3 regions of the Pseudomonas sp. NY8896 genome follow, and region 2 is predicted to be linked to each of the others. Evidence: predicted binding sites of a transcription regulator. Region 2 holds the regulator's gene; each other region holds the start of a gene.
The links. Region 2 encodes sigma-54, which starts transcription at its own class of promoters, with help from an activator protein. Its sites were predicted from a motif close to ANTGGCATNNANNTTGCTNT; they were not measured.
Positions count from the first base shown of each region.

Region 1 (2,268 bases), 340 kb from region 2:
GGTCGAGTTGAAAGGCCAGCCTGCCATGCCACTGGCCGAAGCCCTGCAGGCGCATCTGGAAATTGCCAAGGTAAGCCCTCAACAGCTGCAAGCATTTGCAGGCAATGCGCCCGACCTGCAGCGCCTGCTGCAGCCCGCGTGCAAGGCCGAGCTGCAGGACTGGTTGTGGGGCCGGCAGTTGACCGATGTGCTGCGCGCCTTCCCCCAGCAGTTGCCACTGGCCCACTGGCTGGAGCTGCTCAAGCCGTTGCAGCCGCGGCTCTACTCGATCAGCTCCAGCCCGCTGGCGCACCCGGAGCAGGTGCACCTGACGGTTTCCACGGTGCGTTATGGCAAACGTAAAGGCGTGTGTTCAAGCTTCCTTGCTGACCGTGCGCAGGCACTCAAGGTGGCAATTTTCCCGCAGGTGTCGAAGCACTTTCGCCTGCCCGAGGACGACAATGTGCCGGTAATCATGGTTGGCCCTGGCACTGGTATTGCGCCGTTTCGCGCCTTCCTCGAAGAACGGGAGGCGCGGGGGGCGAAAGGCGGTAACTGGCTGTTCTTTGGCGAGCAGTACGCGGCAACCGACTTCTATTACCGGGAACAATTGCAGGCCTGGCAGGCAGGTGGTCATCTACGGCTGGATACAGCGTTTTCCCGCGACCAGGCCGAGAAGATCTATGTACAGCAACGCCTGCGAGAGCAGGGAGCACAGGTATGGCAATGGCTGGAGGCAGGCGCGTATTTTTATGTCTGCGGGGATGCCCAGCGCATGGCCAAGGATGTGGATGCGGCGTTACGTGAAGTCATTGCCGTGCACGGGAAAGTGGATGCGGATGCCTATGTCGAAACATTGAACAAGGCCAAGCGGTATAGGCGCGATGTGTACTGAGCGCACCGGGATGGGCTGTTGTGCACTGTGAATGTGCATACCTGTGCCGGCCTCTTCGCGGGTGAACCCGCTCCTACAGGTACCGTACAAGTCTGCCGACCTTTGGAGATCCCTGTGGGCGCGGGTTTACCCGCGAAGAGACCGGCACAGATAAAGCAATTGGCACAGTCCCTGCTTTATCTCCAATACAACAAGCCCCGCTGATCAACGGCGATCAACCCGGGCCCCTACCGTGATGAATACAGGCAAAGGCGCCTGGAGCTTCGGCTCCAGGCGCCTTTTTTTTGATCGAGGATCGGCTTATGAAGGCAACAGTGAGCAGCGGGCAACGAGAGCGACTGGTCATCGTCGGCAACGGCATGGTCGGCCACCATTGCGTCGAACAACTGGTCAGCCGTGGCGCCCTGCAGCGCTTCGAGGTGCGGGTGTTCGGCGAAGAGCGCCAACGCGCCTACGACCGCGTGCACCTGTCCGAATACTTCGGTGGCAGTTGTGCCGAAACCCTGGCCCTGTGCGAGCACGATTTCTACAACGCCAACGGCGTGCACCTGCACCTGGGTGAGGCTGTGCTGGAGATCGACCGCGAGCGCTGCGAGGTGGTCACCGCCGAGGGCCGATACGGCTACGAGCAACTGGTGCTGGCCACCGGTTCCTACCCCTTCGTACCGCCGATCGAAGGCTCCAGCGGCAATGCCCGGCTGGTGTACCGCACCCTGGACGACCTTGATGGCATTCGCGCTGCCGCAGCCGGTGCGCGTCGTGGCGTGGTGGTCGGTGGCGGCCTGCTTGGCCTGGAAGCCGCCAACGCCCTCAAGTCGCTGGGCCTGGAGGCCCACGTCGTTGAATTCGCTCCACGGCTTATGCCGGTGCAGTTGGACGGTGAGGGCGGTGCCGCGCTTAAAGCGCAGATCGAGGCGCTGGGCGTGGGGGTGCACCTGTCACGTGCCACCCAGTCGATCAACGACGGTGAAAGCTACCGCTATCGCATGAACTTCGACGGCGGCGAGCACCTGGAAACCGACCTGGTCGTGTTCTCCGCTGGTATCCGCCCACAGGATGCCTTGGGCAGAGCCTGCGGCCTGGAGATCGCCGCGCGCGGCGGTGTGGTGATCGACAATCACTGCCGCAGCAGCGACCCACGCATCTTTGCCATTGGAGAGTGCGCCTCGTGGAACGGCAGCGTTTTCGGCCTGGTTGCCCCAGGCTACGGCATGGCCCGCAACCTGGCGGCGTTGCTGATGGGGGAGGCGGCGGTCGCGTTCACCGGCGCCGACATGTCGACCAAGCTCAAGTTGTTGGGTGTGGATGTCGGCTCGATCGGTGATGCCCACGGCGCCACCCCTGGCGCGCGCAGCTACCGCTTCATCGACGAGGCCAACAGCGCCTACCGCCGG
Region 1 is NZ_CP132350.1:5,354,014-5,356,281, reverse strand. Features, by position in the region: gene Q9451_RS24100 (bifunctional nitrate reductase/sulfite reductase flavoprotein subunit alpha) at 1-874, shown strand, start outside; gene nirB (nitrite reductase large subunit NirB) at 1,177-2,268, shown strand, end outside.
Region 1: the regulator sigma-54 is predicted to act here: its motif matches at 1,033-1,052, upstream of nirB (nitrite reductase large subunit NirB).

Region 2 (2,268 bases):
ACCTCGATGTCAGCCATCAGCCCATGCATGGCCGTGCGCGCGCCGGTATCGGCTACCTGCCGCAGGAAGCTTCGATCTTCCGCAAGCTGTCGGTGGCCGACAACATCATGGCCATCCTCGAAACCCGCAAGGACCTGGACCGCGAAGGCCGCCGCAAGGAGCTGGAAAGCCTGCTGCAGGAGTTCCACATCAGCCACATCCGCGACAACCTCGGCATGAGCCTGTCCGGCGGTGAACGCCGCCGCGTCGAAATTGCCCGCGCCCTGGCGACCGCACCCAAGTTCATCCTGCTGGACGAACCGTTCGCAGGTGTCGACCCGATCTCGGTCGGCGACATCAAGCAGATCATCCACCACCTCAAGGCCAAAGGTATCGGTGTACTGATCACCGATCACAACGTGCGTGAGACCCTGGATATCTGCGAAACCGCCTACATCGTCAACGATGGCCGGTTGATTGCCGAAGGCGACGCCGAAACCATCCTTGCCAACGATCTGGTCAAAGAGGTTTACCTGGGCCACGAGTTCCGCCTCTGACCCGAGGCGCGCCTGGAGTACCGGCAAATAGCCCCAAAACTACGGGTAAAGTTGTTACGGTACTCTAGGCAAACGCTACAATTTAAGGCATAAAACTTGCTTGATCTGGCGCCTCGGCGCCCTCGTGTAGTGGATGGCGCATGCGCGCCGGCGAACAAGGTATTAAGCCCCAGCCATGAAACCATCGCTCGTCCTAAAAATGGGCCAGCAACTGACGATGACACCGCAGTTGCAACAGGCCATCCGTCTGCTCCAGCTTTCCACCCTGGACCTCCAACAGGAAATCCAGGAAGCGCTGGAGTCGAACCCGATGCTCGAACGTCAGGAAGACGGCGACGACTTCGACAACAGCGACCCGATGGCGGACAACGCCGAAAACAAGCCGGCCGCCGAAGCCCAGGACAATAGCTTCCAGGAAAGCACTGTCAGTGCCGACAGCCTGGAAGACGGTGAGTGGAGCGAGCGCATCCCCAACGAGCTTCCGGTCGATACCGCCTGGGAAGACATCTACCAGACCAGCGCCAGCAGCCTGCCGAGCAACGATGACGACGAGTGGGACTTCACCACCCGCACATCGGCCGGCGAGAGCCTGCAAAGCCACCTGCTGTGGCAGCTGAACCTGGCGCCGATGTCCGATACCGACCGCCTGATCGCCGTAACCCTGATCGACAGCATCAACGGCCAGGGGTATCTGGAAGACACCCTCGAGGAAATCTGCGCAGGTTTCGACCCTGAGCTGGATATCGAGCTGGACGAAGTCGAAGCGGTACTGCACCGCATCCAGCAGTTCGAGCCAGCTGGCGTGGGCGCACGTAACCTGGGCGAATGCCTGCTGCTGCAACTGCGCCAGCTGCCCGCCAGCACCCCGTGGATGACCGAAGCCAAGCGCCTGGTCACCGATTTCATCGACCTGCTCGGCAGCCGCGACTACAGCCAGTTGATGCGGCGCATGAAAATCAAGGAAGACGAGCTGCGCCAGGTCATCGAGCTGGTGCAAAGCCTCAACCCGCGCCCCGGTTCGCAGATCGAATCCAGCGAGCCCGAGTACGTAGTGCCTGACGTCATCGTGCGCAAGGACAGCGAGCGCTGGCTGGTGGAGCTGAACCAGGAAGCCATCCCACGCCTGCGCGTCAACCCACAGTACGCGGGCTTCGTACGCCGTGCCGACACCAGCGCCGACAACACCTTCATGCGCAATCAGCTGCAAGAAGCGCGCTGGTTCATCAAGAGCCTGCAAAGCCGCAATGAAACACTGATGAAGGTTGCCACGCAGATCGTCGAGCACCAGCGCGGCTTCCTCGACCACGGCGATGAAGCAATGAAGCCGTTGGTGTTGCACGACATCGCCGAAGCGGTGGGCATGCACGAGTCGACCATTTCGCGGGTTACCACGCAAAAGTACATGCACACACCGCGTGGCATCTACGAACTGAAATACTTTTTCTCCAGCCACGTCAGCACCTCCGAAGGCGGAGAATGCTCGTCCACGGCGATCCGCGCGATCATCAAAAAACTGGTTGCAGCGGAAAATCAGAAAAAGCCATTGAGTGACAGCAAGATCGCTGGTTTACTGGAGGCACAAGGCATCCAGGTAGCCCGTCGCACCGTCGCCAAGTACCGCGAGTCCCTCGGCATCGCACCGTCGAGCGAGCGCAAGCGACTGATGTAGCCCCTGAGATGTGCCACAGCGTTTGTGGGGCAGGTGCAAGACCTGCTTCTTTATGCACGGGCA
Region 2 is NZ_CP132350.1:5,697,091-5,699,358, forward strand. Features, by position in the region: gene lptB (LPS export ABC transporter ATP-binding protein) at 1-536, shown strand, start outside; gene Q9451_RS25740 (RNA polymerase factor sigma-54) at 712-2,205, shown strand.

Region 3 (2,268 bases), 820 kb from region 2:
AAGCCACCGGACATCAGCACCAGGGTCTGCTCCAGGGCGCCCAGCGGGTAACCGCCGATGCCCTGGTGCTGGTTGTGGATGACGTACAGGCGCTGGTCGCGGATTTCGATGCGCACCAGCACTTCGGGCTTCTTCAGCTCGATGCCGGCGGCGCCACACTGCTGGCGCAGCTGGCTGCCGACGTAACGGTCGACGTCCATCGAGGTGAAGTCATGGTGGCCACCGCGCTTGCAGCGCACGGCGAAGTGCTTGCCGGCCAGCAGGTGACCGAAGTGGTGCTTGCACTTGGCGACGATGTCGTCGAAGTCACCCAGCGGGTATTCCTCTACCTGCAGGAAGTGGGTGATACCCGGCGTGCAGGTGAGGCGCTCGATCATCTCGCGCTGGACTTTTTCGTCCTCGATGCGGGTGACCACTTCGAGATTGTCCCAGACACCATCGACCGCGAGCTCAGGATCGAGGTCCTTGAGCACGTTGCGGATGTTCTTGGCGAGCTGGCGGATGAAACGCTTGCGCACCGGCCGGCTCTTGATGGTGATTTCTGGGAAGACTTTGACGATAAGTTTCATTGGTTAACAGCGCGCGCAGGGCCTGCCGAAAATGAGGGGCGCGAATTATATCGGAAATTGCTCAGGATTTGACCAACTTTTGATCAGAAGCTTTGAGATAAATGCATGAGGCGGGTTTTGTGCCGCCTGTTCCGGCCTTTTCGCGTGCAAACCCGCGGAAAGCCCTCAAAGAAAGCACAAAGCCCAGATCGCGCACTGTATTGGTGCGTTGACACCAAAACTCGCATCTAAAGGGTGCATTTTTACCCGCCACCCCTACGCCAAATGCCCACAAACGCCCCCTTTTATCCCGCCTTCGCCATTTTCGGGCACTGGCATGCAATTTGCTCCCTTGTGAGGCAGGTAAGCTTGGCCGACTATCCGCGCCCGGCAACACCCTTTTTCCAGGGCAGCGGCCCACCGCGCTCTAGACCATCCGGAGGACAACATGTCGAAGTCGGTTCAACTCATCAAAGATCATGACGTCAAGTGGATTGATCTGCGTTTCACGGACACCAAAGGCATTCAGCACCACGTGACCATGCCGTCGCGTGATGCGCTGGACGAAGACTTCTTCGAAGTCGGCAAGATGTTCGACGGTTCCTCCATCGCTGGCTGGAAAGGCATCGAAGCCTCCGACATGATCCTGATGCCGGTCGACGACACTGCCGTCCTGGACCCGTTCACCGAAGAGCCAACCCTGATCATCACCTGCGACATCGTCGACCCGTCGAGCATGCAGGGCTACGATCGCGACCCACGCGCCATCGCCAAGCGTGCCGAAGAGTACCTGAAGAGCACCGGCATCGGTGACACCGTCTTCGCCGGCCCAGAGCCTGAGTTCTTCATCTTCGACGAAGTGAAGTTCAAGTCGGACATTTCCGGCTCGATGTTCAAGATCTTCTCCGAGCAAGGCTCGTGGATGACCGACGCTGACGTGGAAGGCGGCAACAAAGGCCACCGTCCAGGCGTGAAGGGCGGCTACTTCCCGGTTCCGCCGTTCGACCACGACCACGAAATCCGTACTGCCATGTGCAACGCACTGGAAGAAATGGGCCAGACCGTTGAAGTTCACCACCACGAAGTGGCGACTGCCGGCCAGAACGAAATCGGCGTCAAGTTCAACACCCTGGTGAAAAAGGCTGACGAAGTACAGGCGCTGAAATACGTCGTGCACAACGTTGCCGACGCCTACGGCCGTACCGCCACCTTCATGCCTAAGCCTCTGTACGGCGACAACGGCTCGGGCATGCACGTACACATGTCGATCTGGAAAGACGGCAAGAACACCTTCTCGGGTGAAGGCTATGCCGGCCTGTCCGACACCGCCCTGTACTTCATCGGCGGTATCATCAAGCACGGTAAGGCCCTGAACGGCTTCACCAACCCGTCGACCAACTCCTACAAGCGTCTGGTCCCAGGCTTCGAAGCCCCGGTAATGCTGGCCTACTCGGCTCGCAACCGTTCCGCCTCGATCCGTATTCCTTACGTCGGCAGCCCGAAAGCCCGCCGTATCGAAGCCCGCTTCCCGGACCCATCGGCCAACCCGTACCTGGCCTTCGCGGCCCTGCTGATGGCTGGCCTGGATGGCATCCAGAACAAGATCCACCCAGGCGACGCGGCCGACAAGAACCTGTACGACCTGCCACCAGAAGAAGCCAAGAACATCCCGCAAGTGTGCGGCAGCCTGAAAGAGGCTCTGGAAGAGCTGGACAAAGGC
Region 3 is NZ_CP132350.1:6,514,005-6,516,272, forward strand. Features, by position in the region: gene thiI (tRNA uracil 4-sulfurtransferase ThiI) at 1-569, opposite strand, end outside; gene glnA (type I glutamate--ammonia ligase) at 997-2,268, shown strand, end outside.
Region 3: the regulator sigma-54 is predicted to act here: its motif matches at 880-899, upstream of glnA (type I glutamate--ammonia ligase).